3 regions of the Paenibacillus uliginis N3/975 genome follow, and region 2 is predicted to be linked to each of the others. Evidence: predicted binding sites of a transcription regulator. Region 2 holds the regulator's gene; each other region holds the start of a gene.
What was found. The regulator CtsR, encoded in region 2, represses protease genes until heat stress. The targets are predictions, from matches to a motif close to ATGGTCAATAAAGGTCAAACA.
Positions count from the first base shown of each region.

Region 1: clpP (ATP-dependent Clp endopeptidase proteolytic subunit ClpP) is a predicted target of CtsR. The motif match lies at 5,938-5,958, and genes of this name have one in related genera.
Region 3: clpP (ATP-dependent Clp endopeptidase proteolytic subunit ClpP) is a predicted target of CtsR. The motif match lies at 6,497-6,517, and genes of this name have one in related genera.

Region 1 is NZ_LT840184.1:6,087,363-6,098,153, forward strand. It holds gene B9N86_RS28205 (phosphoglycerate kinase) at 1-853, opposite strand, end outside; gene gap (type I glyceraldehyde-3-phosphate dehydrogenase) at 1,045-2,049, opposite strand; gene B9N86_RS28215 (sugar-binding transcriptional regulator) at 2,151-3,197, opposite strand; purine riboswitch at 3,397-3,497, shown strand; gene B9N86_RS28220 (DegV family protein) at 3,629-4,504, opposite strand; gene B9N86_RS28225 (hypothetical protein) at 4,752-5,012, opposite strand; gene B9N86_RS28230 (serine hydrolase) at 4,975-5,307, opposite strand; gene B9N86_RS28235 (serine hydrolase domain-containing protein) at 5,255-5,572, opposite strand; tRNA gene B9N86_RS28240 (tRNA-Arg) at 5,796-5,870, shown strand; gene clpP (ATP-dependent Clp endopeptidase proteolytic subunit ClpP) at 6,038-6,634, shown strand; gene B9N86_RS28250 (PdaC/SigV domain-containing protein) at 6,919-7,995, opposite strand; gene B9N86_RS28255 (hypothetical protein) at 8,224-8,754, shown strand; gene B9N86_RS28260 (polyamine ABC transporter substrate-binding protein) at 8,935-9,987, opposite strand; gene B9N86_RS28265 (ABC transporter permease) at 10,052-10,791, opposite strand, start outside.
Region 2 is NZ_LT840184.1:499,999-510,789, reverse strand. It holds gene clpC (ATP-dependent Clp protease ATP-binding subunit) at 153-2,606, opposite strand; gene mcsB (protein-arginine kinase McsB) at 2,764-3,834, opposite strand; gene mcsA (protein-arginine kinase activator protein McsA) at 3,885-4,403, opposite strand; gene B9N86_RS02180 (CtsR family transcriptional regulator) at 4,431-4,892, opposite strand; gene B9N86_RS02175 (hypothetical protein) at 5,190-5,933, opposite strand; gene B9N86_RS02170 (ABC transporter ATP-binding protein) at 5,930-6,628, opposite strand; gene B9N86_RS02165 (GntR family transcriptional regulator) at 6,648-7,028, opposite strand; gene B9N86_RS02160 (DUF2705 family protein) at 7,083-7,844, opposite strand; gene B9N86_RS02155 (ABC transporter ATP-binding protein) at 7,837-8,784, opposite strand; gene B9N86_RS02150 (metalloregulator ArsR/SmtB family transcription factor) at 9,061-9,369, shown strand; gene B9N86_RS30105 (SRPBCC family protein) at 9,370-9,555, shown strand; gene B9N86_RS02145 (PDZ domain-containing protein) at 9,552-10,040, shown strand; gene B9N86_RS02140 (DUF4362 domain-containing protein) at 10,244-10,791, shown strand, end outside.
Region 3 is NZ_LT840184.1:4,738,681-4,749,471, forward strand. It holds gene lon (endopeptidase La) at 1-821, opposite strand, end outside; gene lonB (ATP-dependent protease LonB) at 905-2,632, opposite strand; gene ispG (flavodoxin-dependent (E)-4-hydroxy-3-methylbut-2-enyl-diphosphate synthase) at 3,348-4,457, opposite strand; gene clpX (ATP-dependent protease ATP-binding subunit ClpX) at 4,562-5,824, opposite strand; gene clpP (ATP-dependent Clp endopeptidase proteolytic subunit ClpP) at 5,838-6,428, opposite strand; gene tig (trigger factor) at 6,704-8,029, opposite strand; gene B9N86_RS22350 (hypothetical protein) at 8,175-9,134, opposite strand; tRNA gene B9N86_RS22355 (tRNA-Arg) at 9,355-9,428, shown strand; gene B9N86_RS22360 (EamA family transporter) at 9,727-10,155, shown strand; gene B9N86_RS22365 (class I SAM-dependent methyltransferase) at 10,310-10,791, shown strand, end outside.

The DNA.
Region 1 (10,791 bases), 860 kb from region 2:
CGTCGATATCAACAATATTCGTGTTGGCATCGGCACTGAAATCATCCGAAACAACAATGTCTTCCGGGAGGTAGAAGTTCTTGCCCAATTCTTTTGCTTTCTCGATAAAGCCCAGTGCGGTATCCAGTTTGGAATCATCGCAGAGGGATTGACCGATTTCATGGCCTTGAGCTTTGAAGAACGTGTAAGCAAGTCCACCGCCGATAATGACGTTGTCAGCCAGCGTAAGCAGGTTGTTGATCACATCGATTTTGTCTTTAACCTTCGAGCCGCCAATAATCGCGGTAAATGGACGATCCGGGTTGGAAAGGGCTTTGCTCAATACAGACAGCTCTTTCTCCATCAGCAAGCCGGATACAGCCGGAAGAAGATGCGCAATTCCTTCAGTCGATGCATGTGCACGGTGTGCTGCACCAAAAGCGTCATTGACGAACAGATCTGCAAGCTCAGCGAACTGCTTCGCAAGCTCCGGATCATTCTTCTCTTCACCAGGATAGAAACGAACGTTTTCAAGCACAAGAACGTCGCCGTCCTTCATGTTAGCAATTTGTGCTTTTACTGCATCCCCAACCGCTTCATCTGCTTTCGCTACCGGTTTGCCAAGAAGCTCGGACAAACGTTCGCTAGCAGGTGTCAAACGCATGGAATCTACTACTTGACCTTTCGGACGTCCCATATGGCTAGCCAAAATAACTTTAGCGCCTTTTTCCACCAAATATTTAATGGTCGGCAGGGTTTCACGAATCCGAGTATCATCGGTAATCTTTCCATCCTCGAGGGGTACATTGAAATCGACGCGGACAAACACCCGTTTGCCGCTTACTTCCACATCACGTACACTTTTCTTGTTCATCTCCACGTTCCTCCTAAGAAACTATTCTCCTCGCCGACAGCAGGCTGCTCTCGTTCTCTCTCTATGTTTAGAGTCCGGTTTTATCTATTCTTCCCAGTACTCTGGCATGAAAACATGAAAATATATAAATCAGAAAACCAAAGAGGAGCGCCACAGGGAACCCCTCTTCGATTTATGGTTTAGATCAGATATTACAGACCTTTGCTTGCGATGTAAGCAGCGAGGTCAACGACACGGTTGGAATAGCCCCACTCGTTGTCATACCAAGAAACGACTTTCACCATGTTGTCACCTACAACCATAGTGGACAGGGAGTCGATAGTGGAAGAAGCTGGATCTGTATTGTAGTCGCTGGATACAAGCGGCTCTTCGGAGTAGTTCATGATACCTTTCAAAGGACCGTTAGCAGCTGCTTTCAGAGCGTTGTTAACGTCTTCTCTAGTAACGTTTTTGGATGTTTCAATTACGAGGTCCGTTACGGAAACGTTCTTCGTAGGTACACGCATAGCCATACCATTCAATTTGCCTTTCAGTTGTGGCAGAACCAAGCTAACCGCTTTAGCTGCGCCAGTTGTGGAAGGAATGATGTTCTCAGCTGCTGCACGAGCACGACGAAGGTCTTTGTGTGGCAGGTCGAGTACTTGCTGGTCATTCGTGTAAGAGTGAACAGTAGTCATCATACCTTTTACGATACCAAAGTTTTCGTCCAGAACTTTTGCAAATGGAGCCAAGCAGTTCGTTGTGCAAGAAGCGTTGGAGATTACAGTGTGGTTAGCTGGATCGTATTTATCTTCGTTAACGCCCATAACGATTGTGATATCTTCGTTAGTAGCAGGAGCGGAGATAATAACTTTCTTAGCGCCGCCCTTCAGGTGAGCTTCAGCTTTATCTTTAGCTGTGAAGATACCTGTAGATTCAACAACGATTTCAACACCGTGTTGTCCCCAAGGCAAGTTTTCTGGGTTACGCTCTGCAAATACTTTGATTTCGCGGCCGTTAACTACGATTGCGCCTTCTTTAGCTTCAACAGTAGCATTGAGCTTGCCGTGAGTTGTGTCATATTTCAAAAGGTGTGCCAGCGTGCTTACGTCTGTCAAATCGTTGATTGCTACGATTTCAACCTCGCTGCTGTCGAGCGCTGCGCGGAACACGTTACGTCCAATACGTCCAAAACCGTTAATACCTACTTTAACCATGAGTATTTCCCTCCATATAGTGAAAGTTTTTATTTATTCAAGACAGACCGTGAGGTCCGTCAAGACAACAAAGTTAGTAAAAATGCTTTATGTTTGAGCTCTTACTGCTCCGCCGTTTGATCCAACCGCTTCTCAATTTCTAGCGCTGCGGCCTCATCGATAACAAGAATATCCTCGTGTCCGAATTTCAATACGGCGTGAATAGCTCTGGCCTTGCTGCGTCCACCTGCGATTCCGATAATCGTCTCTGTACGCATAATGTCCTCAAGCCGCAGCCCAAGGGTAAGCATTTTGTGGACGACCGTACCTTCTTCACTGAAATAGTAGCCAAAGGATTCGGCAATGGCTCCTTCCGCTTTCAAGTCCTGAATCGATTTCTCGTCAAGCTTCCGGCGATGAGCCATCTCCATAGCATCTCCGATGCCATGAACAATCACACATGATCTTCGTATAACATCCACAATTTCTTGGATATGCTGATCTTGGACAAGTGACTGATAAGCATCGTCACTCAGCAGGTCAGGTACATGCAGTAGCCGATATTCGGCTCCCACCTTCTTGGCCATCTTGGATGCGATGGTATTCGCTTGAATCTCCATGCTCTCACCCAAGCCACCTCTTGCGGGTACGAACCACGAACCTTTCAAAGGACCGACCGACGACGGTGTCATCTGCTCCGCCACTTCGGCGAGCGTCGATCCACCTGTTACCGCGATAATGTCTCCGTTGTCGACAAAGCACAGAAGCGCTCTTGCTCCAGCTCTGCCAAGCTCACGTTTCACATCGGTTGAAGACTCACTGTCACCCGGGACAATAACCACTTTGCGTAGCCCATAAGCCTCGCGGATTTTTTCTTCCAGGTCAGCTAATCCGAACAGGTCCTTCATCACCGGCTCGAGCTGCTCCAGCAAGTTCGTTCCGGCACTGCTGACCCTCATCCCAAGCGTCTCAATCTCGATCAACCCCTGTGCTTTCAAGAGGTCCGTTTCGGCCCTCAGCACACGTTCGGTCATTGCCAGCGATGCTGCAAGTGTCCTGCGCCCAACAATTCCGGATAGCTTGATCTGATGAAGGATCGTATACCTTCGTTTGAGAGTGTCCATGAGATCGGGCAGAAGCTGCTCTTGTATTTCTAATAAATTACGCATGCTTTCCACTCCTGCAACTTCGTCTTGGATCTCCTTCTCTATGGTCGCAAAATGTCCCAGTCAAACGTTTTGAGTCCCACCTTTATTCTACTCAATATTTATGATGGTTGCAAGTGTTCCGAATGTATATTTCTCAGCCTCGGCCATTCTTATGCACCATATTCCCTCTGCCGATCCTGACAGGGTGAAACGGCTATCATTACCAGCGATTCTTTATTCTCGTATATGTGCAGGAATCGGCCTGCATGTATCTATCCGATCACCGGAAATGATTGGGCTGCGGCATGATTCGGACCGGTTCTCTAAGCCTGTACCACCCAGTTTCTTGTGAAATGCTTGGCGCGCGCTTTGCCATTGGCATGGTGCATCGAATGCGGAAGAAGACGGACAGGCCCCGTATCCTTCCGGAGCGGGGCTTCATTAGTGCCTGATTAATCAGCTTCCGTATAGGTGCGGCTGCGGAAGAACAGGGCGAGCGTGCCCGGACCAGAATGGGCGCCGATGGCGCAGCCGATCGAGCCGGTCATGATGTTATGCATCCCGAACCGTTCGCTTATGATTTGCTTCAGCATCTCCATCGCTTCCACGTCGTCGCCGTGGGCGATGCCGATCAGTTGATCCTTGTCTTCCAGATTGGCGCGCTGCTCCAGTAGGTCGGCCAGCCGCTGAATCGACTTCTTCCTTCCTCTGACCTTATCTACAGGAATAAGCTTTCCATCCTCCACATGCAGTACCGGCTTAATGTTCAGCAAGCCCCCGATAACGACGGAGGATTTGCTTACCCGGCCCCCGCGGTACAAGTATTCCAGATCATCCACGGTGAATACATGTTCCAGCCCCGCGGCCAAAGCGCGCACCTTGGAGACGAGACGCTCGCGGGACACCCCCTCGGCCGCCCAGCGCGCCGCTTGTTCGACGACGAGGCCGAAGCCCAAGGAGGCGCATTTGGAATCGATGATATCTATCGCTGCGTCAGGATAATCCTCCTTCACCATATCGAGCATCATCCGTGAGGATGCGTATGTACCCGATAACTCGGAAGAGAATGCAATGTAGATCGCCTCTTCGCCGGATTCTGCGATGGCTGTGAATATCTGCTGGAACCGCTCCATCGGAACTTGGGACGTTTTGTACACCAGACCCTGGCGCATACCATCGAACATTTGCTTCGGTTGTATAGTAACGCCGTCCTCGTATTGATTCTGATCCTGAGTTACGATTATCGGCAGCCCTGTGATGTTCAGCTCCTCCAGAACGGACCGGGGAAGATCGATCGCGCTGTCAGCAAGGACACGAACCTGATTCATGAGCATACCTCTCCTTAACCATTTTTTCTTTTATCATAACATGTCTTGGCCGGAGCGCGGAGCATGAAGAATGTAAGGAGAGAGAGAGCATGGTGAAAAATAACGGGGAAAATCGCTGTGGAAGCTGTCGGCGAAGGGAGATAATGTTTGCTTCGGGCTCATTCCGAGCCCGAAGCGGTCCCCCTATTCCTAACTCCATCCATAGGGGGACCTTGTTCAACAATATGCAATGCAATGCCGCATTCGATTACTGTACCGCTTTGGCAATCGAACGGAAGGCGAGCATCGTCTCATATTCATTTTCCAAAAAGTTCGGGTCCGTGCTCGTCTTGACGATGACGACCCCTGCTTGCTGATCGACATAAATATACTGCCCCCAAATGCCGATGGCGCTGAATTCCGTTCCATCGCTTCCAAGCGGAATCCACCATTGATATTGATAACCGAACTCCGGAGTCGCGTTTCCAGGCTCAAGCTCTTTCCGGTCCGGCGTGACCGATTCCTTCACCCATTGACGGGAGAGAAGTTGCTTCCTCTATCAACATCACTAAAATATGGGTATCAATGCTCTTATATACAAACGTTCCCGGTTCGGAGGAGCGGGGCAATGTGGTCACATATTCTGAGATCGACTGGTTATTTGCGGCCATTTCATAGGCCAATCGGTTCAAATCGGACGACTCATCCGCATAGTCTTCATTGAATTGAATGCCGGAAGACATTTGCAGCACTTGCTTGATCGTAACATCCTTATAAGCCCGAATCGCGTAGCTGCGGCAAATAGTTCGTGACCGGCTCGTCAACGCTTTTTATCTTCCCGTCCTGCAAAGCGAACCCGATTAAGGAGGACATGAACGACTTGGATACAGACATGGATAAGTTCCGCTGGCATTGGCGGTTGCCCCGATAGTAGTTTTCACTGACAATGCTGCCGTCCTTCAGCACGAGCAAGCCGGATGTCTCCGTCCGCTTCAACAGTTCGCTTACTTTTCTTTTCTTACCCTTATTTAAGTATAGGTGACATGCTGAATCGACTGCTTGTTCTCGTAGCAGCGGACGCAAAAACATATATGTCAATCGCCTGTGAAAATGTCACTTGTATGATCAGAGGTCAGGCTTGCCAGGTGACCTCTACATAGCTAATATGTTGTGATTACATTGCATCTTGGAACACAAAGCTTACCCATCCCGAGTTGCCGGTAATTGCGAAGCGTGAACACGTGATTTAAATCTTATCAATCACTTGTTTTTTTCTCAAAAACGAGGTATAATCATCTTCGTTGCTAATTTTGCGCCCGTGGTCCAATGGATATGACGTAGGCCTCCGGAGCCTGAGATCGAGGTTCGATTCCTCGCGGGCGCGCCATTTATTTTCAGAACTCTATATACTGTTTACCCATAAGTGCCTATGACGGCTCTTTTTTTTAACCAATAGTTTGACTATCTTTGACTTTATGGTTGAAATTGTTTATTATTTGGGTAATACGGTAACAGTATTTTAATGAGGAATGCATTTAAGGGGAGGTTTTCTATATGAGTTTTATACCTATGGTCGTTGAACAGAGCAACCGCGGTGAGCGGGCGTACGACATCTATTCCAGATTGCTGAAAGACCGCATTATCTTCCTCGGCTCCGACGTAAACGACGTTGTTGCCAATGCCATCATTGCACAAATGCTGTTCTTGGCAGCAGAGGATCCTGAGAAGGACATTCATCTTTACATCAATAGCCCTGGCGGATCCATTACTGCTGGTATGGCTATTTTTGATACAATGCAGTTTATCAAGCCTGACGTGTCCACCATCTGCGTCGGTATGGCTGCTTCCATGGGGGCTTTCCTGCTGAATGCTGGAGCTAAAGGCAAGCGATTCGCGCTGCCGAACAGCGAAATTATGATTCACCAGCCTCTGGGCGGAGCACAGGGACAAGCGACGGATATTGAAATCCGTGCTCGCCGCATTCTGAAAATGCGCGATAAGCTGAACCACATCCTTGCAGAGCGTACCGGCCAACCGCTGGAACGTATTGAGAAGGATACCGATCGAGACTATTTCATGACGGCTAGTGAGGCTAAAGAATACGGTCTCGTTGACCAAGTGCTTGAAAAGACACCATCACAAGGCATTTAATTATTCATTAAATAAAAGGGCTGATATCCGCAAATGTGGATGTCAGCCCTTTTTCTATAGAAATATTTGGATGTCTTTCCGCTCTATGGACTAAGGTTCTTTCTAAACATGCCCTCTGATATTATCCTTGTGGTCTTTTGCATAGCTATTGCTGTTATTGCAGGACTGACGGGTTATTCCCTCGGTCATTTCCGAAATAAAAAGGCATCCCCCACGATTGAGCGATAATGGAGCTCTCGCTCCATGCCCGCCATCCGGAGAATGCCTTGTCTTCATATTTTGCCTTACTTCCATTCCTTCAAGTTAAGCTCAAACTGAGGGAATCCATAAGCATAAGCTGTGTAGTCGTACAATTGGAAGTACAGAACTGCTGCGTTATCCTTCAGGTAGAAATCAGCATCGGCAGGCACGCTTTTAAATCCGCCGAGGTAGCCTCCGTCCTTCTTCATCTTGTTCAACACGAGATTGTTCAGCTTCTGCTTGTTCTTGCTCTGCATGTTGATGACATCGCCAAGCTTAAGTTGTTTACCATCCTTCAACGAGAACGTAAAGCTGTTGCGGAAAGTCATACCGTGAGCACCACCAGTGTAAGTGTAGTCATAAGCCGTGATGCTCAGCAACCCTTGTGCGTTGTAGTGAACTACAAAATCCCCTTGAAACTCATACGGATATTTCGTTCCGGATGGAGGTTGCGTTCCAACGTTTCCTTCAGCCGCGGTAATTACGTCCTCCGCGTTCTTTTTCAGCACCTTGTTGATTTCGGTCTGAGCCTGTTCATTTTCAAGCCCGCTCACCACTGGATAATTCGCAACAGCCTCCACATTTAGAACCTTCTTCTTCAACGTCGCCGACTTGATCGTAATCGAATTTTGCTTCTTCGGGGTCATGCTGAGTGATTTAAGAGATGAATTCCATTGTCCCTGAACACCCATGTACTCATTCAGTACTTTATACGGGATATATAGGCGGCCATTCACAATCTTGCCTCCTGGCTCCCCTACATCATATCCGTTCACGGTAAGGTAGATTTCATTATTAGCGTAGACAGCTGCACTCAGTTTGTTGTAGCCATTGCCAATGGTATAAGTTCTGTTTTTCGCATCATATTTTAACGGGATACCAAGTGCATCACGTATTGCTGTAGCAGGTACAAAAACCGTGCCATTATCCAGCATCCCCTTCTGGGTTAAGGCCTTGCCGTTCCATTTCAGTGCAATTTCCGATTTGGCAGATTTTTGAGCTGCTACGGTCACTTTAGCTTTAGATGAGCTGGCATCCACCACTTGTCCACTCCAACCAAGACCACCGAGTAACACACCCGCCGCAACGACTGCTGCACCATACTTCATTTTGTTCCCCATTTATTATTCTCCACCTTCCAAATTTAAGTATTTAATGTATTACCCGTTTTCCATTATAGGAAACACGACAGCAAGAGAGGTAACAATCACGGTGACAATTTTGATGCCAACAATTAGCAAATCCAAACAAATTGTAAAGATTGAGAATCTTACGCACCCCATATTCGCCAATTTTCAACATCCAATGTTCATGATATTCTTAATAAAAAAAGGAAAGAAGCATCTTAGATGAACTCTAAAAGAAATGTAAGGATTTTGTTATTTATTGTCGTCTTGGGATTTGCAATTTTTCAAACGTATCAGCTACAAACCGAACGCCATGCGGCACGGAAGCATGTCATAAGCGCCGCCTCCGACGCTGCGCAGCATTTAATGTCGGCACGGAACACCATCGTACGCATGGACAAGGAAAATGAATGGGATGAGCCGGAAGCCAGAGAGGATCTTAAGCTGTGGTTAACCCATACCATGATGTCACTTCAGAGCACTAACAAGAGCTGGCAGCAACTGCCCTACCTTGTACCCCAAGATTCGAGAAGCGATATGAACGCATTGTCTAATAACTTCTTTTCCTGGTATATGCCTGTACCGTCCATTCTCGATAAGTCCGGACCATTAACCGAGGGAGATAAGGATGAGCTATTATATCTTTCTCAAATTTTGTCCAAGGTAGATCTGTACAGTACTTTGAAATGGGATGAAGTTGCACAAATGATCTATCATGCGGAGCAGGAATGGAAGGCTGCAGGTGGGGAGTAAGTAAAATGTGTGTTGGTGGCATTTTGTTTGGCTGAACAGTGACTCTCGGGGGCAAGAGCGGTCGGAGGAACGATTCGTACACGCAGCGTCTTAGAAACAGATTAAGGGGTGTCCCAGGTCAACAGACCTTTTGGGACACCCCCTTTTTGATTCAATAACGTTCTTGCAGAGAATATTAACTTATCTTCCGCTCTTCAGTTCTGTCCAGAAGCGGTCATAAATTTGCAGAGACTCTCCGACATCACTGAGCCATTCGGTTCGCTTAAGCTCATCTTCTGTCAGATTGATCATCTTGTCACTACGGTATTCCTCACTGTGGAATTCCATCGCTTTAGCGTTCGGATTGCTGTAGCCGATGAATTCGTAGTTTTTCGCACTAACTTTCGGATCTAGCATATAGTTCATAAACTTCTCAGCCAGTTCCTTGTTTTTAGCGCCTTTTGGAATAGCGTAGTTATCGGAGAAGATCGTTCCACCCTCTTCAGGTACAACATAGCCCACATCAGGGTTCTCTTTCGCGATAAAGGAAGCATCACCAGACCATACGGTTGCAATCCAGCCTTCCTCTTGAATCATTTTTTGCTTAATATTGTCCGTGTCAAAAGCAAGCACGTTCGGCAGCAATGTCTTCAGATCATCCACAGCTGCTCCAATCTCTGCTTCATCCGTGGAACTGTTGGATTTGCCCTGCTTCTTGAGAGCCATACCGATCACTTCACGGTTGTCGTCAAGCAGCAGCACCTTTCCTTTGTAAGCCGGATTCCACAGATCATTCCAGCTCTTAATTTCTTCTTTAACATACTTCTTGTTATATGCGATTCCCGTCACACCGGACATATACACGATGGAATATTTATTACCCGGATCAAAATCCGGATCCTTAAATGTATCCGCAATGTTCTCCATGTTCGGGATATTATTCTTATCAAGCGGCTCTAGCAGATCCATGTTGATCATGGTCTTCACCATATAATCCGAAGGCTGGATCAAGTCATATCCGCCACCGCCAGCTCTAATCTTCGCCAGCAGGTCCTCATTGTTCGCGTAATTGTCGTACGTTACCTTGACGTCAAATTCCTTCTCAAAATCCTTCAGCACCTCTGGGTCAAAGTTGTCAGCCCAGCTGTAAATGTGCAAGGTTTCCTTTTCAGAGCCACAAGCCGCCAAGGATGTTATCGACACCACAGCGAGCATGCCTGCCAGCAGCAGACGGGTCCATCTCGATTTTTTCAATTCACTATCTCCTCTCTTTCCGCCATACATTATATTGAATTTATCCGAAAAGCGGTACTTCCGCTTAGATCGGCAGTGTCTTGTGTTTCTTCTGACCCTTGCCCCGATTAAGGAAATATTGCGCGAGCAGGATCAAGGTCACACTCACCAAAATCAGCAGTGTACAGAGCGCGTTAATTTCCGGGGAAATGCCCCGCTTCACCTGAGCGTAAATATAAATCGGGAGCGTAGTCGAGCTCGGTCCGGCTACAAAGAAACTAACCATAAAATCATCGAGCGACAACGTGAACGCAATCAAAGCCCCGGCGATAATCCCCGGAGAAATCTGCGGCAGGGTAACATGACGAAACGTCTGCCAACGGGTAGCTCCCAGATCTAATGCCGCTTCCTCCAGCTGCTTACCCATATTAGCCAGACGAGCCGTCACCACTACATATACATAAGACAGACTGAATGTAATATGAGCAATAATGATGGTTGCCTTGCCTGAAGGTATATTCAGCTGTGTGAACAGCACGAGCAATGACAGACCCATAATGATATCCGGGATGATAACCGGCAGGTACAGCAGTCCGTTCATGCCGCTGCGGCCCTTCTTCCCCAGATTGCGAAGAGATAAAGCCGCGAGCGTACCAAGAACAGTAGATATAATCGTCGATACGACGGCGACCGTCAAGCTGTTCATAAGAGCTTCCATGACGTGTCTATTGGTGAACAGAGATACGTACCAATCAAACGTAAAGCCTTCCCAGTTACCACTGAGCCGCGTATCGTTAAAGGAAAAGATGATGATCATAATGATCG
Region 2 (10,791 bases):
TTCCGGAGGAAACATTTTAGCTGAATTCAAGATTCGATGCCGAGCCCACTTCCTGATTCACTTCGTGATCAAAAGCGGACTTTTTGAACAACCTCTAAAAAAAGAGAACCCCGCCGGCAGTATACCAGCGGGGCCTCTTATAGACTACCCTGTTATTCAAATTTCGTTATAGCGGATTGCGTGCTCGTCTTCGTGACGCTTAGCTCACCATTCTCTTCATCAATAACCAGTTCGTCACCCTTCGCGACATTTCCTTTCAGAAGCTCCTCAGACAAACGGTCTTCGATATGCTTCTGAATAGCTCTGCGCAGCGGCCTTGCACCAAATGCAGGGTCATACCCTTCCTTGGCCAGGAAAGCTTTCGCTTTATCTGTCAGTTCGAATTCTACTTCGAATTCACGCAGACGCTTGCGAAGCTCATCGGACATCAGCGTCACAATTTCGGCGATGTGCTTCTCTTCGAGCGAATGGAATACGATGATTTCATCGATCCGGTTGAGGAATTCAGGACGGAAGCTCTTCTTCAGCTCATCCATCACTTTATCCTTCATGTTGTTGTAGTCTCTGCCCGCATCACTTACAGCTGTAAAACCAAGCGTAGAGTTGCGCTTAATCGCTTCAGCACCCACATTCGATGTCAGAATGATCAATGTGTTACGGAAGTCGACAACACGGCCTTTAGAGTCAGTCAGACGTCCGTCTTCCAGTACTTGAAGAAGAATGTTGAATACTTCCGGGTGAGCCTTCTCAATCTCATCAAGAAGGACAACGGAGTATGGCTTGCGGCGAACCTTCTCTGTCAATTGACCGCCCTCTTCATAACCAACATATCCCGGAGGTGCTCCAACGAGACGAGCCGTGGAATGTTTCTCCATGTATTCCGACATATCGATCCGAACTACAGCATTCTCATCTCCGAACATGGCTTCTGCAAGTGCTCTGGCCAGCTCGGTTTTACCGACACCGGTAGGTCCGAGGAAAATAAACGAGCCCATCGGACGCTTCGGATCTTTCAATCCGGCACGTGCCCGGCGAACTGCCCGGCTAACAGCCTTAACCGCTTCTTCCTGACCGATGACGCGGCCGTGCAGCAACTGTTCCATATTGAGCAAGCGCTCAGTTTCTTCTTCTTTAAGTTTATTTACAGGAATACCCGTCCAGTTAGCTACCACATCTGCGATGTCCTCCGGAGTAACCTCCGAATCTGTACGACCCTGCTTCTCTTTCCATTGGTTTTTCGTAATTTCAAGTTCTTCCCGCAGCTTCTGCTCGGTATCGCGGAGTGCAGCCGCTTTTTCAAACTCTTGGCTCTGAACGGCAGCGTCTTTCTCCTTACGAATATCCTCCAGATGCGACTCTTGATCCTTCAGATTCGGCGGAATCGTATACGTATGCAGGCGAACCTTGGATCCTGCTTCGTCAATCAGATCGATCGCTTTGTCCGGCAGGAAGCGGTCTGTAATGTAACGGTCAGACAGTTTAACCGCCTGTTCGATAGCTTCATCGGTAATCTTCACCCGGTGATGGGCTTCATAACGGTCACGTAATCCGTAAAGAATTTGAATAGCTTCTTCCGGAGAAGGCTGATCCACAGTAATCGGTTGGAAACGGCGCTCGAGTGCAGCATCCTTTTCGATATACTTACGGTACTCATCAAGTGTTGTAGCTCCGATACACTGCAGCTCACCACGTGCAAGGGATGGCTTCAAGATGTTGGAGGCATCAATGGCACCTTCAGCTCCACCAGCCCCAATCAAGGTATGCAGCTCATCAATAAAGAGGATGATGTTGCCGGCCTGACGGATTTCGTCCATGATTTTCTTCAAGCGATCTTCAAATTCACCGCGGTACTTCGTACCCGCGACTACGGAGCCCATATCAAGGGTCATCACTCGCTTGTCGCGGAGCGTTTCCGGAATTTCGTTGTTAATAATCTTTTGGGCGAGACCTTCCGCAATTGCGGTTTTACCTACCCCAGGCTCACCAATCAGAACCGGGTTGTTCTTTGTACGGCGGCTAAGCACCTGAATGACACGCTCGATCTCTTTACTACGGCCGATTACCGGGTCCAGATTGCCTTCTTTAGCAATGGCCGTAAGGTCACGTGCGAGGCTATCAAGCGTTGGCGTATTCACATTTTGCGGCTGTCCGTGATGACTCGAAACGGCTTCACTGCTGCCAAGTAGCTGAAGCACTTGCTGGCGGGCCTTGTTCAGGCTTATGCCAAGATTGTTAAGTACTCGGGCTGCCACACCTTCGCCTTCGCGAATCAAACCGAGCAGGATATGTTCTGTGCCTACATAGGTGTGTCCCAGCTTGCGGGCTTCATCCATTGAAAGCTCAATTACCTTCTTGGCTCTCGGTGTATATGCAATATTCGTCGGCTGCTCTTGACCGCGGCCAATCAATGTTTCTACTTCGTCCTGTATCTTCTCAAGCCCCAGGCCGAGACCAATCAACGCTTTAGCGGCAATGCCGTCTCCTTCACGGATGAGTCCCAGCAGGATATGTTCTGTGCCTATGTTGTTGTGCCCCAAACGCACGGCCTCTTCCTGAGCCAATGCAAGCACTTTTTGCGCACGTTCCGTAAATCTGCCAAACATCATAGTATTGCACCTCCACGAATGATTGTTTTATAACTCCGAATGATGCAAAATGAAGCCGCTCAAATGTGCAATATATAGATGAGATCAATCGTCCTAACCTATATATCGTTGATTTTAAACCGCTTTTTGGATTTTTGCAAAATTCCCATTTGTAGCATTATTGTTGTCGATTACCAAGGATTTCCCGAATCAGTTTTGCTCGGTGAACATCACGTTCTCCCGGATTCATCAAATCACCAAATCTTTTTTGCAGAAACCCAGGCTGGGTCATAACATTAAGCTCATTCATCACTGAGCTCGGCGGTCCTTGCAAAAGTCCCAAATCAACCCCAAGCCTAACGTCAGATAGGCGCTGTGCCGCTTCCTTCGATTCCATAACAGCTGCATAGGATAGTATTCCGTATGAGCGCATCACGCGATCGGTAATCCGCAGCTTTGATTCACTCAGCAGCCGTTCACGGGCGTTCTTCTCATGTTCTATGATTTGAAGTGCAACGCTGTGCAAATTATCTATAATTTCGGACTCGGTCTGCCCCAGCGTAATCTGGTTGGAAATCTGAAATAAATTTCCTACAGCCTCACTGCCTTCACCATACATGCCTCGGACCGTAAGCCCTACCTGTGACACGGCTGACAAAATACGATTAATCTGCTGTGTCATGACGAGCGCAGGCAAGTGCATCATGACTGATGCCCGGAGCCCTGTTCCGACATTCGTCGGGCAACTCGTAAGATACCCGCTTTTGTCATCAAAGGCATAGTCGACCTGATCTTCAAATAAGTCATCCAAAGCTGTAGCTCTATCCCAAGCTTCGCGGACCTGAAATCCAGGATACAGACACTGAATCCGTAGATGGTCCTCTTCATTGATCATGACGCTTACCGATTCGTCCTCGGTAAGTATGACCGCTCCGTTCCGGGATTCATTCGCCAGAGCCGGGCTGATCAAATGTTTCTCAACGAGCACTTTCTTATCCAGTTCCTCCATATCATCCAAAATAATGGTATGAAAAGATCCTAATTCCTTCAACTCTTCCTGATCTTTCAATACACCAGTCAGGCGCTCAAGCACTTCTGCCGACTGCTGGTTGGTCGCAAGCAGCGGAAAAGGAAGATGCTGCAGATTTCGCGCCACCCGAACCCGGGTGCTGATGACTATATCAGAATCCTGACCGTTACCGCGCATCCATTCGCTCAGCGCCTGTTCGGTGAACCGGAGATTCGACATCACGCATTCCTCCTATATCAAATGCAACTTAAGTTTCAACCATCCTAGCCTTAAACGATACTCTTTTCCAGCTCACGGATCTGGTCGCGTATTTCAGCAGCAAGCTCGAACTCCTCTTGAAGAATCCGGTACTGCAATTCTTTCTTAAGCTCATCAATTTTGCGTTTCACCTGAATCTTGCCGCCGCTCCGTTTCGGAATCTTGCCCACATGTGTTGTATTTCCGTGAACCCGCTTAAAGAGCGGATCCAGCCGATCCGAGAAATGTTTGTAACAAGAACTGCAGCCAAACCGGCCGAGCTTGCTGAACTGTGAATAGGTCATGCCGCATTCCTCGCAGCGTGGGGCTTGCTGCCCCCTTGAGCCTGAAGCTTGACCTTTTCCTGTAGGATCCAGATCGAGCAGCCCTGACAAAAGGCTGTGAATAGAGAATCCATTCGACGTCCCAGGGATCATCTCCCCTTTTTCACGGGCACAAGATTCACAAAAGTGAAATTCCGTCTTCTCTCCGTTCACAATCTTGGTGAAATGGAGCGTCGCCGGCCGTTTACCGCATTCTTGACACACCATATTCATGACCCTCCTTATAACACAGACTCATTTACCCAACAAAGAAACAAGCATCGCCTTCATGATTCTTGCACGAAGCTCGTCGCGGTAAGGAAGTTTGACGTTTAGACACTCCCTTGAGATAGCTGCCCGCATGAGACATGCTTCACGTGTCGTCAAAAACCGCGACTCCTCAAGCTGGTAAATCAGCCCCTCCGCTACCGTCTGATCAATAAAGTTACCAATTGAATGATGCAGATGGTGATGAAGTGCTGTATGCTTCGGAAGCTCAATACGCTGAATACGTATGTAACCGCCGCCCCCGCGCTTGCTTTCCACCAGATACCCCTTCTCTAACGTGAAGCGGGTGCTGATCACATAATTGATCTGGGAAGGCACACATGAGAATTTGTCCGCGAGATCGTTGCGCTGGATTTCAACCGTGCCCTCCGTGCTGTCTTGCAATATACCCTTCAAATACTGCTCGATAATATCAGAGATATTACGCATGTTCATTCATCCTCCACTGCTTGAAACGCTAAGCCGTAATGATCTTACACGTCCGCACAGAGCCTTGCCTATACGTTAATTTTAACCATTTTGGAACTCGTTTGAATCGACTGTTGCTGACTTTGACTTTCTTTGACTTTGAATTTATTATAGCACATTTTTTCATTTTGCCAAGAGGTCTCTTATTTCAGTCTAACCGTTAAAAAGTGATTATATTCCGTTCGACTACTCTTAATCCATAACCAAAAAAGACCCCGCATATCATCCTGCGAGGTCTTGCGTACGATTATTGTGTCTTTATGCTTCTACTTTACGGTCGATCAAGTAAACCATAGCATATATGAAACCTGCGGCGAGCAGCATCTCAAATACATGGGGTCCTAAAGGTATCTCAATGAACTCATTATTAATCGTAGCCATACCACCCTGCTCTACACTGAATGAGAATGCCTGACCGACCCAGCCATTGTCGAAGGTGAATATTTTAAATTCCAGCCATTCTATCGCAGTTTGGATGGCAAAAAAGAACAGGATACCAATCCACAGGCTCCCTTTCTTACCTATAGCCCGGGCAACTGTAATCGATAAAAAGATAACCAGCATTACAAACGTGAATTTCCAAATACCGGCTACTGCGGCCACGACATAGTCTAATGCGACGAAACTCGACCAGCGTACAACATATTCGAGCCCTTCTATCTTCCAGAGTATCGTCATGTGCAGGATAACCAAAACCATAAGGATCAGCATACTAATCCATGACTGTATTAGCGACGACACTATACTCCAAATGGAACGGACCGGCAGCAGACGGCGGTTATACACTTTGATGTTCTGATCAAATGTTCGGCATACCATTACAATCAGAATGGTGCTCACCACTCCGTATGCAAGCATACTTAAAGCCAGCATAACCCCAAATTCCCATCCGCGCATGTAACCTGCCGACGTGATTAATATCTGAACGATCAGAAGAATGGTCATCAGACCAAGAACCGAGCTTGCGTTACGCTTCCAGTCGTATTTCAGCAATCTCATCATTCTGCAAACACCTCTTTAAACATTTCATCTACACTTTTTCCGTGCTGAAGACGAATATTCTCAACTTCTTCATGCATGACGATCTCACCATTGCGAATAAAGACCACCTCATCAAAAATGCGTTCAATGTCTCTAACCAGATGTGTCGAAATGATGATACTGCTATCCTCATTATAAAATTCCACAATCGCATTGAGAATTTTGCCGCGCGCCACCGGATCAACTCCTCCGATCGGTTCATCGAGCAAGTACACATATGCATTACGTGAAAGAGATAGTGTCAGCTGCAGCCGCTCATTCATCCCTTTGGATAATGAACTAATCTTGTCATTCAAGTTTAAGTTCATAAATTCCAACATATTGTGAGCTTTCTCAACATCAAAGTCAGCATAAAAATCTTTGAAATAGCTGATCGCATCGGATACTTTCATCCATGATTCCGTAAGCGGACGGTCTGGCATAAAGGAGACCATCGCTTTTGTCGAAAGTCCCACAGGGGTACCTTTGATGGTGACGGACCCTGCTGAGGGCTGAACAAGACCTGCCGCAATTTTCATCATTGTACTCTTGCCGCTGCCGTTCGTCCCGAGCAAACCAATGATTTTGCCTTCAGATATGTTCACCGACACATTATGCAGCGCAATTTTACCGCCGTAGTTCTTAGACACCTCTTTAAACTGTATCAAGTGTTCCATCTTAGTAGTATCCCCCCTTCTATTCGGATTCCTTACTGTCATCGTTAACGGCTTCAGCTACGATAGCCATAATGTCTTGATCTTTAAAGCCAAGATCCTGCATACCTCGGATAAAATGCTCCAGCAGTTCACCGGCCATTTCCTTTTTAATCGTCATGATCTTAGATCCCTCACTCGTCACGTATCTTCCCAATCCGCGCCGCGTCTCAACAATGCCTTCACGCTCCAGTTCTTGAAAGGTACGCTGCACCGTATTGGGGTTAATCTGAAGGTCTGCTGCCAGCTCCCGAACGGATGGAATTTTATCACCGGGCTGCAGGCTTCCTCTTACGATTTCTCTTTTTAAATAATTCATGATTTGTAAATAGATCGGCAGGTTATTGTCGAATTCAATAGTCACTTTCAGTTTTGCTCCTTTCCGCCGCTCTCCTCTATAAGTTAGTTCCTAGATTCTTCAAGCGACATCCCGTTTTTTAAACGTAACAAAGCCTGTGACAAGAAACAAGAGGAGATATACAGCCAGCACGATGGCTGAGAACGTCAGTGACATGCCGGGAATCGGTGACCCTGGACCACCACTGTAAATCGAGAGATCAACATTAAAGAACGGAAGGTACTTTGCCCAAGAATAGCTTGCCAGCAATTGAGTAACCAAGCTTTCGACGACAACCATGAACATCCCGATCCCAATCGCAGGTCCTGTCGATTTCGTTAAAATACCGACGGCAAACGTAAATGTAACATACATCAAAGTATAGATTAGGCCGTACACCGCAGCTAGGAGCACGTCCTGGAGGTTCGCGGATCCTTCACCCATACCGAACATTGCAGCCCCTGTCGCAAGCCCGATGACAAGCGCAAATGCAATCAGTGACATAATGTACAACACAATGACGACATATTTCGAGGCCAAAATCTTGCTACGACTCTGTGCACGGATCAGCAACAGTTTGATCGTACCGAAGCTGTGTTCCTTGGCAACAGATCCGGCAGTTACAACGATGGCAAGCATCGTTAAAATTTGGCCCATTCCTTTGGAGGCTACGACCATTTTGGCATATTCGAACCCTGTACCTGTATCACCGCCCGCGTATGAATTTATCATGTAAGCCACAAACAAAATCATGGCTGCCACTAAAATATACGGTACAAAAAAACTTTTCTTCTTAAACATTTTCAACCATTCATTTGTGACGAGATTTCCAAAGCTACGCAATGCGGTTGCCCCCTGTCCATTTCAAAAATTCTTCTTCTAATGATTGTTTCATCTCTTCAATCCGATAAATGGCCACTCCAGCATCCCCCAGAATCTTGATCAGCTGTGGTATCATTTCATCTTTCACCTGGAGCCCGACTTCGTTTCGTTCCGGCTGAACACCAATCACTTTGACTTCATCCAGCGTGTGTACAGCCTCCAGCACTTGCTGAGTATCATTGACACGGAAAGTCACCGAAACCAGATCATTCTGTGGCTCACTGCCTATTGGACGCTCAGTCACGAGCTTCCCTTCCTGTATCACGATAACTCTACTACACATTAACTCCATCTCAGACAGCAGATGACTTGAGACCAGAACAGCAATGCCCTCTTCTCTCGCGATCAGCTTCAGGTAATCACGCATTTCCCGGATACCAGCAGGGTCCAGCCCATTCGTTGGCTCATCCAGAATTAAAATAGACGGCTCATGAAGAAGCGCTTGAGCAATACCGAGTCTTTGTCTCATTCCCAGGGAATAAGCACGGACTTTCTTGTGAATAGCGTCCTGTAGTCCGACCAGCTTGATGACCTCGTTAATTCTTGATTCATTAATTCCTTCAGACATCCGCTGATACTGCTTCAGATTGTCGTATCCACTCATATACGGATAAAACTCCGGATTTTCAATAATCCCGCCAATATGGCGTATCGCTTTTACAAACTGGTTTCGAATACTATGTCCTCGTACAATGACGTCGCCCTGGGACATCTTAATCAGTCCGACAATCATTCGGATTGTAGTCGTCTTTCCGGCTCCGTTCGGTCCAAGAAGACCTACAACCTCACCTTGGTGTATATCAAAAGACAATCCGTCTACGATGTTCTTGTTTCCGATTGTCTTAGTGATTTTCTCTGCACTCAGTACAACCGAACTTGGTTTATTTATGGATGCGTTCATCGTTCCACTTCCTTTGTGTTAGTGTTATAGTTAAATAGTACACTAGGTTAGTGGTTGTGTAAAGGGCAATCTGCTGATTATTTTTTTGAGATATGAAACTGGCTGAAAAATCAAGTGATCGGATAACTTGAGAATGTTGATGTAACAAGGATTTTTAGGTGTTTGGCATCACATTTTGACGAGCACAGATTGCAGAAACTTGAGTATTTACATTCCACATGTTGGAATATATACTTCATCATATAACCAAAAGGTTATAAATGGAGGAGTTTGAAATTGACTGATATTTATCGAGCTGTTTCGGATCCCGTCCGAAGACGGATTTTGAAAATAGTTGCTCATCAGGAGAAAACACAGAGTGAAATTGTGAAGGAGTTTATTATTTCGCAGCCGGCGGTGAAGAAACACTTGGCTATTTTATTGGAGGAAGAGTTGATTTTAGAGCGAAGGGAAGGCAAGTACTGTTATTACCGATTGAACACACCGATTTTTCAGCATCATTACCAGCGACTGCAGCATGAACTTGGCCTTATTTTGGAAAACAAATTGAACGATCTGAAACATTATTTAGAGGAGGATATGTAGATGGAAACCACATTTACAACGTTGAAACGGGAGATTGTCATTCGTACTACCCCTGAGCGTGTATGGAAGGCGCTTACGGTACCAGAGGAACGAAACCGCTGGGAAACAAGAATCTGCTTAATTGAGCTTAAAGTTGGTGGAGCTATCGAGCTTGATTATGGATGGGGAGTCTCGTACGAGGAATGATTACCGAGCTTGTCGAACCATGCAGAATGGTAATCGCAGACGATGAGAACGAACTTACGATCTGGACACTTGAACCTCATGCAGAGGGAACTCTTGTCGGCATTGAATATACCGGCCTATGGCCTGGTGATCTTGGGATCATGTCGATGGAGAACATGGCCTATGGTACATACCGGTTTATGACAAATATGAAGAGTGTTCTGGAAAGCAGTCAAGATATTCGCTCATCCTTTTGGAAGAGCTGGATTGGGACGAAGCATATTTCTTACGAGAGCAGCGAGACGAAGGGAGTTAAAGTTGTGCAGGTTATTGAAGGTACACCAGCAGACGGTGTTCTTCAGGAAGGTGATATTATTACCCATCTAAACATGACGGGTGTTCAGAGCTATGATGAACTGGAAGAGAAGATTACTAGTATGGAGCCTCTTAAAGTCTTGAAGATTAAGTATCTAAGAGGCGGTGTAGTTGAGGTTGCTGAGCAATGACTGTACCTTTTGGACAGAGACAAGAGCCAGTACAAACTTCTTCAGAATAAAATAGCTTAAAAGCCATGGCTGCTGAAAGAAAAGCGCTCATGGCTTTTTTTATGGAGTATCATCCCTAACAGCGAATTGTAACATTTTTCCTGGACCGTACGTCATTAAAGATAGGAGTTCAATAATTGAATATATGGAAGGAGGCTTTCTAATTGAAGAAGCTATGGATCCATAGAGCAGCACTTTTGTTTATACTGCTTCTCACCCTGATATCTGGCTGTACGGATCCACAAGTTGATGAGGAGAAGGATGTAATTAGCAACCACGGAATGACCGTGACGAATCTTGACAGGCTGGATGCTTTTATGAAGGAATCAAAAGGTACTCAGCGTGTCGTTCATTACACTATTGAAGGGGATCCCCTCTTTTATGTCTTAAAACATAACAATAATCAGATCGAGATGCAATATGACACAACTCAAGATAAGTTCGGAACACCCAAAGTATATAAATATACATGTGACAAACTCAATAAAGTAGAGACCGATACTTTGTTAGGGTATACATTAACGGGGTGTGACGGGGATAGAAAAGAAATTCAGATACTTCAAATCCCATTTGATGTTCAGGGACAGGATACTTTTGATTTTGTTTTAAAGTACGGCCCAGCATTAAAAAATGAGATTAATACGGTGAATCAAGTTTTAGTTAAAGACCTTCAAAACGGAGAAACTGCTGTGGTATCTGATTTTCAATTTAC
Region 3 (10,791 bases), 2.2 Mb from region 2:
TCTTTCTCAACTTTCTCGTTGACACGCTCCGGGAGTTCAAGTTCCTTCAGCTGATTGCGGAGTTCTTCAACTTCGCCGGTGCGTCCTTCTTTCTCCCCCAGTTCTTTCTGGATCGCTTTCATTTGCTCACGCAAATAATATTCCTTCTGGGTTTTTTCCATCTGTTTCTTGACACGCTGATTGATCTTACGTTCAAGCTCCAGCACTTCGCGCTCATTGTTCAGGATATCAAGTAGCTTCTCCAGACGCTTCTGGACATCAATCGTCTCCAAAATCTCCTGCTTATCCTTGATCTTCAGGGACAGATGACTTGTAATCACATCCGCAAGCCGGCCCGGCTCTTCGATATCGGATACCGCGGCCAGTGTCTCGGGCGTCACTTTTTTGGATAGATTAATGTAATTCTCGAATTGCCCCAGAACCGTTCTCATGAGAGCGGCTACTTCGGAATCGCTGTTCTCCTCTTCAGGAAGTTCACGCGCGAGGACTTCATAATAATCCTCGTTATCCGTATATTGAATAATTTCCGCCCGTTCCATACCTTCCACAAGCACTCGTATGGTACCGTTCGGAAGTTTGAGCATTTGTCTTACATTCGCAACTGTACCGATCCGAAAAATATCTTCTTGCGTCGGTTCTTCAATGTTCACTTCCGATTGAGAACATAGGAGAATCAAATTGTCTTCAACCATCGCCTTTTCTAATGCCTTAACCGATTTCTCCCGCCCTACGTCCAAATGCAATACCATGCTTGGATAGACGAGAAGTCCTCTTAAAGGCAGTAAAGGAAAACGACGACCTTTTGATTTACTGGGTCCCATCGCTTTCACACCTCCAATGGCTCTCAATGTTGACACTATTCCTATTTTATCAAATCTTCTTATAAAAACCAACAAAGTAGGTGTTAACAGCTGCCTGCATCTGTAATCTTCCCATTGCGCGGCGGAGTCGCCTGCAGCAATGAGGGCGAAGCCGCTGGAAATGTCTCCGTTTGAGGCATTTGAACGACTCCCGGGGCGACGGCTCCCCCAAACACTTGAGCAAACACTTCATCAACAGATTCAACCGGGATAACTCGCAGGCCGTTCAGATCCTGAAACAGACTTTGCCAGTTGTCCTTCGGAATAATAACCGTGGTCGCTCCCGCTTGGAATGCAGCCTCTACCTTAGCAATAACACCGCCAATCGGCTTCACTTTACCGTGAATGCTAATCTCACCGGTCATGGCGATTTTGTTGTCTACTTCAAGCTCCTTAATGGCTGACACTATCGCTGTCGCCATCGCAATGCCCGCAGAAGGACCATCGATTGGCGTCCCTCCCGGAAAATTGATATGCAGGTCAAAATCCTTCGGTCTATATCCCATAGATCCAAGCACAGTGAGTACGTTTTCTATGGAGCCTTTGGCCATACTCTTGCGTCGGAGCTTCCGGGAACCGCCTCCGAACTCCTCCTCATCCACCACTCCTGTAATATTATAGGTACCTTGGCCCTTCTCCGCCGGAACAGCTGAAACCTCAATCTCAAGCAGCGCTCCCATGTTCGGCCCATAGACGGCTAAGCCGTTGACGAGACCGACCTGCGGTCTTTCCGGAATTTTACGGTCCGGACGCGGCTGCAGCTGACTGCTGCTCGCTACCCACTCCACATCGGCTGCCCGAAGCGTCTCCCGTTTCTCTGTAAGGGCCAGACCTGCCGCAAGCTGAATCATGTTAACAGCCTCACGCCCGTTGGTAGAATACCGTTTTACAACCTCCACTGCTTCAGGACACGGAAGTAAGCCAATTTTTTGTATTGCATCTTCCGCAATTTGTCCAATTTCCTCTGGAAGTAGAGGACGAAAAAATATTTCCATACAGCGTGATCGCAAAGCAGGCGTAATCTCTTCTGGCGATCGTGTTGTCGCACCTACCAATCGGAAGTCGGCAGGCAGACCGTTTTGGAAAATATCATGGATATACGCCGGCGTGTTGGCATCTTCCGAGTTGTAATACGCACTTTCGAGAAGCACCTTGCGGTCTTCCAGCACTTTTAACAGCTTATTCATCTGAATGGGGTGCAATTCACCGATTTCATCAACAAATAAGATTCCTCCATGCGCTTTTGTTACAGCACCTGGCTTCGGTTGAGGAACTCCGGCTACTCCCATGGCTCCTGCTCCTTGATAAATCGGGTCATGAACGGAACCGATCAGCGGATCGGCGATACCCCGTTCGTCAAATCGCGCTGTTGTCGCATCAATTTCGGTAAACTTGGCGTCGAACTTAAAAGGAGACTGCGGGTTTTTCTTCGCTTCTTCCATAATCACACGCGCCGCTGCCGTCTTGCCTACTCCGGGAGGCCCATACACAATAACATGCTGGGGATTTCCACTACACAGAGCCGCCTTCAAAGCACGGAGCCCATCCTTCTGACCTACGATATCATCCATCGTCTGTGGCCGGGTTTTCTCTGCAAGAGGCTTGGTCAGCGATATCGATCGAAGCTTCCGGAGCTTATCGAGCTCCTTGCGGGACTCCCGATCCACCGCCGTTTTGCTCGTTTTTTGTCCCCGTAACAAGTTCCAAAAATAAATGCCGATAATCACTGCAAAGAACAGGTTAACCAGCATGATCACAACATTCAGATTCACAAGTCATTCCTCCCGTTTTTCCATTATGTCAATTATCAAACGTTATTACATGGTAGTATTGCCTGTTAATCGGATGGTAAAACGGCTCATTGAAAGGAAATGCAAAGAATCTGAAAATAATGTGTGTTGAGACGCTACAAGTACGAATCGTTCCTACTATCGCTCTTGCCCTCGAATATCTTGAATTATTTCTTAGAGGATGAAATTCGGGGACAAGAGCGTATGCTTACGAAGTAGCTTTCCTTTGGAAAGCTTTTAGCCGACCGCTTCGCTTCTCCGGAATCGCTTCGTCCTTTTCGCTGCTCCGTGGGTGTCCATCGAAATGGATTAATAGCTTACGCCAACTCAAGACTTTCGTCGAGAGTGGCTTAAAATAAATATGCGATATTTTGAGGGACACCCGTTCCGTTATATGGAGCAATTTCGTCTATTCAAGTGAGGTCACGGACTGAGAAGCCGTTATTTATGCCTATTCATGCGAAACCAGGTATGTTTTAAGAAAATAACGGAATCACAGGCCGGAACAATTGCAAAACTCGTCGATTGCAACAAATAGTGGAATGTGAGTCCGAATCCGTAGCGCGCTTTATGTGGTCAACCACATCAGTCTGCTAGTGAAACGTAGCATAGACCGCGGAGCCACAAAAAGGCCACCCAAGGATAAATCCTCAGGCAGCCTGGCTTGTTTTGTCTAAGTTATAGTTATTTCGAGTGTTTACACACCCGTTTTATGCTTACGACCAGGAATTTCTCCGGTCTCTTCGTATACTTTAACGATATGATCGATCTCTTTTTTCAGTTCCTCAACCATCGTGGCTTCAGGCACCTTACGTATCATTTCTCCATAGCGGAACAACAGTCCCTCACCCCGTGCTCCGGCAATGCCGATGTCAGCTTCTCTAGCTTCGCCGGGACCGTTCACGGCACACCCGAGGACAGATACTTTAATCGGTACCTTAATGTTCGCAATATATTCTTCCACTTCATTAGCAATGGAGAATAGATCAATGTCTAGTCTGCCGCATGTCGGACATGATACGAGAGTTGCAGCATCGGAGATCAAGCCGAATGTTTTCAACAATTCACGACCAACCTTGATTTCCTCAACCGGATCTGCACTGAGTGAAATCCGCATTGTACTGCCGATTCCCGTGGATAATAGGACACCAAGTCCAGCTGCGCTTTTTACTGTTCCAGAGAACAAAGTTCCGGCTTCAGTGATGCCAAGATGCAACGGATATGGAATGACCTCCGCAGCTTTTGTATAAGCGGCAATAGCCATAGGCACATCAGAGGCCTTAAGCGACACAATGATATCATGGAAATCCAGTTCTTCGAGAATGCCAATATGGAACAAGGCACTCTCCACCATAGCTTCGGGCGTCGGGTAACCATACTTCTCCAGCAAGTGATTCTCCAAAGAGCCTGCGTTTACCCCGATGCGAATCGGAATCCCCTTTTCTTTGCACGCCTTCACGACAGCTTCGACTTTCTCACGTTTACCGATATTGCCGGGATTAATGCGGACTTTATCGATTCCATTCTCAATGGCGGCGAGTGCCAATTTATAATTGAAATGAATATCTGCGACCAGAGGAATATGAATTCGTTTCTTAATTTCCTTAATGGCTGCAGCAGCCTCGTCATTGTTTACCGTAACCCGTACAAGCTGACATCCGGCTTCTTCCAATCGCAGTATCTCAGCAACTGTAGCTTCAACATCTGCGGTTTTGGTTGTGCACATGCTTTGAATAATGACTTCATTGCTTCCGCCGATCGTGAGATTCCCCACTTTTACGGGCCGTGTGTCTTGTCTCAAAAACATGGTTATATCTCTCCCATATAACGCCAAAGCTCCACCTCTACCCAGATGAATAAACAGAGGGTAGGGGTGGAGAATCGGCATTGATTTATTTCAAAAGCGCTTTATCAGGCGCTCTCTTCCTGTTTCTTGTCATTATCGCCATTTCCTTGAAGTTCAGGGATGGCTTTATCCTGAACAACTTTCTCGGTAATGACGCAATCTGTTATATCATCACGGGACGGAACTTCATACATCACATCCAGCATAATGCCTTCGATGATGGAGCGAAGACCGCGCGCACCAGTATTACGCTTAATCGCTTCGCGAGCAATAGCTTCCAGCGCATCCGGTTCAAACTTCAGATTAACGTTGTCGAGTTCAAGCATCTTCTGATACTGCTTCGTAAGAGCGTTCTTCGGCTCGGACAAGATCCGAACGAGCGTCTTCTCATCCAGCGGCTCCAGCGTGGAGATGACTGGCAAACGTCCTACGAATTCCGGAATCAGACCGAATTTCAGAAGGTCTTCCGGCAGTACCATTGTCAGGTACTCACCCGGTTTAAGGTCTTTTTGACCTTCACCGGAAGCGTTAAAACCGATAACCTTTTTGCCGATCCGTCGCTTGATGTACTGCTCCAGACCGTCAAACGCTCCGCCGCAAATGAACAGAATGTTGGTTGTGTCGATCTGTATGAATTCTTGATGCGGATGCTTTCGTCCTCCTTGAGGTGGAACCGAAGCTACAGTTCCCTCCAAAATCTTCAGAAGAGCCTGTTGAACACCCTCACCGGAAACGTCACGTGTAATAGACGGGTTCTCGGATTTACGGGCCACTTTATCAATCTCATCGATGTAGATAATGCCGCGTTCCGCTTTTTCCACATCAAAATCTGCAGCTTGAATGAGTTTCAGCAAAATATTCTCAACGTCTTCGCCCACATATCCGGCCTCTGTCAAGGAAGTCGCATCTGCAATAGCAAAAGGAACGTTAAGGATTTTAGCCATGGTTTGCGCAAGCAGTGTTTTACCGGAACCCGTTGGTCCAAGCAGCAAAATGTTGCTCTTTTGCAATTCAACGTCATCAATTTTGTTCTGCGTATTGATACGCTTATAGTGGTTATAAACGGCTACAGAAAGCGATTTTTTCGCCTGATCCTGTCCGATAACGTACTGATCCAGAATGTCACGGATATCCCGTGGCTTCGGAATATCTTTCAGATCCACTTCTTCCTCGTGGCCAAGTTCCTCTTCCACGATTTCGGAGCACAAGTCAATGCACTCGTCACATATATAAACGCCGGGCCCTGCAACTAACTTGCGAACCTGCTCCTGCGATTTGCCGCAGAAAGAGCATTTCAGCTGCCCTTTGTCGTCGTTAAATTTAAACATACTATACCACCTCTTAAGATTTGATCGGTGAAGACAGGACCTCGTCAATAATCCGGTAAGACTTCGCTTCCTCCGCGCTCAAGAAATAGTCGCGGTCCGTATCACGTTCGATTTTTTCAAGGGATTGACCCGTACGTTCCACATAGATACGGTTAAGCTTCTGTCTAGTCTTGATGATCCAATCTGCGTGGATTTGAATATCAGTAGCCTGGCCTTGAACACCACCGAGCGGTTGGTGAATCATTACTTCACTGTTCTCCAGCGCATAACGTTTACCCGGCGCTCCAGCAGTCAACAGCAGCGAACCCATACTTGCGGCCATACCGACGCAAATGGTGGACACATCTGGCTTGATAAGCTGCATCGTATCATATATACCCATCCCGGCTGTTACAGAACCACCAGGAGAATTAATGTACAAATGGATGTCTTTTTCCGGATCTTCCGCAGCCAAGAAAAGCAGCTGGGCAATGACAAGATTGGCGACATCGTCATCGATCGCACCGCTGAGGAAAATAATGCGATCTTTCAGTAATCGGGAATAGATATCATAAGATCTCTCGCCTCGATTGGTTTGTTCCACAACCATAGGTACCAGACTCATGCGACCAACCTCTTTTCCTTGAAAATTATACTTTTGCGTTACAAAAGTTATTCTAACATGTTCAACGCCCTATGTCATTTTTTAACCATGTTTACATTCTATGAACTTCTCAAAAATTATATCCTGCCAACTTGTCTCATTATGTATTTCCGCAAAAAACACCCATTTCATGTCATATTTAGTAATAAATTGGGTATTTTTAGGTAAAAATAAGGCACGTCATAAAATACGTGCCTTATCCAATGTAATGGCAGCTTCTGCAGCAGCCTTATTTATTATTCTTCTGTTGCTGTTTCTTCTTTTGCAGCCGGTGCACCTTCTACACTGTTTTCCAGCAAGAAGTCGATTGTTTTGCGAAGAACAAGTTCTTCACGCAGGCTGTCAAGGGAACCATTGGAAGCCAAAATGTTACGGATTTCGTCAACAGGACGCTTGTACTGTTCTGCCATGTTGCTAAGCTCTTGATTGATTTCCTCTTCGGTCGCTTCGAGCTTCTCTTCTTTCCCGATTTGCTCAAGAACCAGGTTGTTGCGAACGCGCTTCATAGCATCGTCCTTCATTTGACCTTCCAGGTCAGCTTGAGACTGGCCGGAGAAGCTGAGGAACATTTCAAGGTTCATGCCTTGCTGGCGAAGACGATTGTCAAAATCGCGCATCATGTTTTGAACTTCGGATTGAACCATCGCTTCAGGAATTTCAATTTCAGCGTTTGCTGCCGCTTTTTCGACAACTTCGTTTTCACGAACGCCTTGAGCTTCCTGCTCTTTACGGTTCAACAGTTGCTTCTTCAGGTCTTCTTTGTACTCGTCAAGAGTATCGAATTCGCTCACGTCTTTAGCAAACTCGTCATCCAGCTCAGGAAGCTGTTTACGCTTGATCTCATGTACTTTTACTTTGAAGACTGCTTTTTTGTTAGCGAGCTCTTCCGCATGATACGTTTCAGGGAATGTTACTTCAACATCTTTGAAGTCTCCAGTTCCCATTCCGATAACCTGCTCTTCAAATCCTGGAATGAACGTGTTGCTTCCAAGTTCGAGGGAATAGCGCTCAGCTTGTCCACCTTCAAAAGGAACTCCGTCAACCGAACCGTCAAAATCAATGACTGCGATGTCACCGGAAGCTGCTGTTCCCTCATCGATTACAGCGAGCTCGGCATGACGCTCTTGCAGACGCTCCAGCTCTTGGCTCAGTTCTTCATCGGAAACTTCGGCAGCAACTGCTGCTACTTCAATACCTTTGTAGTCTCCAAGCTTCACTTCAGGTTTAACTATTACTTTTGCTTTAAACTTGAATGCTTCCCCTTTGGAGAACTGCTCGATATCGATTTCCGGACGATCTACAGGGAAGATTTCCGCTTGTTCAACAGCTTCGCCATATACTTCAGGAAGCAGGATGTCGATAGCATCTTGGTAGAGGCTTTCTACCCCATAACGTGTTTCAAAGATTGAACGAGGTACCTTACCTTTACGGAAACCAGGTACATTTACTTTTTTAACTACTTTATTAAAAGCTTTGTCGAGGGCAGCCGCTACGCGGTCCGCTTCAACCTCAACGTCAAGAACGCCAAGGTTCTTCTCTATTTTTTCCCAAGTTGCTTTCATTTATGCTTTCCCCTCCAAAAAAATTCACGTGGTCGGCGCAGATAATATATCACGTACCGAATAACCATTATAGTATAAACAACATTAAATCCTTTTTCAAGGGCGAACCCTTATGGCTCCAGATCGAAAGCGTTTCCCCGCTTTATCAATCCTCTACGCCTGCCGAGACAAATTGCTTGAGAGAACGATATGCCCCCTCGTATCGGAATCGCATCGTATCGGTAATCTCATAATAAGACCGGACTTCTTCTTCAGCGCGGATGCCTTTCAAACTTTCGGAGACGATATCATGCAGAGCCGCAGCCCATATATCCAGAGTAGATTCTTCGCCATCCAGCATGGAACGGTAATCCGTTGTGCCATAAATCGCCATAACAAACTGTGTCCACAGCTCCTGGGCAAAGTAATACAGCGTTGGTTCATGGATTTCGGTCTTTTCAGCCACACGCTCCAATATTTGCAGAATGGCATTCGGAAATTCGCTATGACTCAAAGGCACATGCTCAACCTCGATCTCTACCGTTTCCGCGCCTCTCTGAAGTGTTACAAAACCGGTCATCTCTCGGCGGCGTAAAGTTTGCAGTACACGGAACTGCAGCAGCGGATGAAGAGACTGTTCCTTAAGCCATGTAGTCAGAGCCACATCGACCTCCGGCCGATCGAGATAAGCCAGTTGTTCCAGCGCTAGTACCGTTTGCTCCGTTAGAGGTCCGTTCATGACCGTGTCCAGCAATTTATCCGCATAACCAGCGTCCTGAGCAAGTTTGTCCTGAACCATGCGGCGGGCCATATCCGCCTCGTCCTCGTCACTCTCGCTATCTGCTTCCTCTTGACTGGCGGGACCGGATACAGCTTGTGGAAAAGCAGCTTCCAGCCACTCCAGCAGCGCCTGCCATTCTTCGTAATTCCGTTCGTTCTGTCCTTGGCACTGAAGCAGAAATCGGAGGAGCTCCATGGCCTCCCCGTAGCGTTCGTTTTCGAGCATGACGGTGAGTTGAATCTGGTAGTAATCCAATGTCTTCGGAAACAGGATGATATTTTTGTCTTCTTTGTCTGGGGAGTAGGAGTCCTTTATAAGGACACCTCCTTTCTTTTCCGTTTTCATATTTGTAGATTATAGCATATCCCCCGCCAAGTTAAAAAAACGGAAAAACTTAAGGAAAAATGCCGCTTCTTCATAAACGTTAGCTGTTATATAATGCGTGATTATATAGTATGTCTTAAATATATAACACGATGCGGTTATGTTTAATCGTTATTTTTTTGAATTTAACTCTTGAATTTATTTTTATCACATGGTATGATATTCCCTGCTTGAAAAATATGTCCCAGTAGCTCAGCTGGATAGAGCAACGGCCTTCTAAGCCGTCGGTCAGGGGTTCGAATCCCTTCTGGGACGTTCTAAGTAAAGCCGCCTTTAAAGGGCGGTTTTTTTGCGTATTCCAGAAGGGTGAGAACCCCTTGGGGGCGTCGGAGCATTATACTTCGTTAGCATAGCTTCGCAGTCGGCCTGGAAGGCCGTATCCCGACCTGGGACGCTTATGAGAAAACCGCTTATGGCGGTTTTTTTGTGCCTACAATTCGTTATTTTAGTATTTCTAATAATGCTCTATACTACTAAGTGCAAATATTAATACATATACCGCCATTTCATTATGTGTTAAAACCAACTTATCTGTTCTAAAGGAGGAACGGTCATGCCTTTATGGCTTACATATGCCCTGCTCTCAGCGGTAATGGCTTCACTCGTGGCCATTTTCGGAAAAATCGGGCTCCAAAACATTGACGCGAACTCCGCAACTGCGATCCGCTCGGTTATCATGGCTTTATTTTTACTCGGTGTCGTAGCGGTTCAAGGCAAGTTCGCTCAACTGGGCGAAATTTTGGTCCAGAAAAAAGCTCTCAGTTTTATCGTATTAAGCGGCGTAGCAGGTGCGTTGTCGTGGCTATTTTATTTTTTAGCATTAAAATACGGCAAAGTATCACAAGTTGGTCCTATTGATAAACTAAGTGTCGTCATTGCGGTCATCCTAGCATTTGTATTCCTCGGCGAAAAAATATCGTGGATCAACGCAGCTGGTGTAGCTATGATCGCTATTGGAGCTCTTTTGGTAGCCGTAAAATAAAATCTCCCTAGAAAAGACCGCCAAAGAGCGGTCTTTTCTGTTCATCTCACTCCTATTAATAGGTAAAAACTATAAGTTCCATAATAACTATATATTTCTATTTATAACCTCGTATATGCCACAATAAGAGCACTAATAGTCAAGGAGTGGTGTTATGAGCTCAGATCAAGTGTGGAAGCCTGAAGACTATGACCGCCAGCTGTCTTTTGTATCAACGTACGGAAGAGGATTAATTGAGCTTTTGGCCCCTCAGCAAGGAGAACGAATTCTGGATCTTGGCTGCGGTACCGGGGATTTGGCAAACGAAATCGCTGCGTCCGGGTCCTCTGTCGTTGGAATGGATTTCTCTGAAGAGATGATCAGAAGAGCCAAGGTCAAGTATCCGCATCTGACATTCGTTGTTGGTAATGGTGAGGATTTCAACACAGACACTCTCTATGATGCCGTATTCTCCAATGCAGCGCTGCACTGGATGACCAAGGCAGCAGATGCTGCCTCTTCTGTATACCGGGCACTAAACCCGGGCGGCCGCTTTGTCGCTGAATTCGGTGGAGCCGGCAATATCGGGATGATTGCGGAGGCTATACAAGAGGTGTTATCATCCCAATACGGAATCGACACGAACAGCCGCAATCC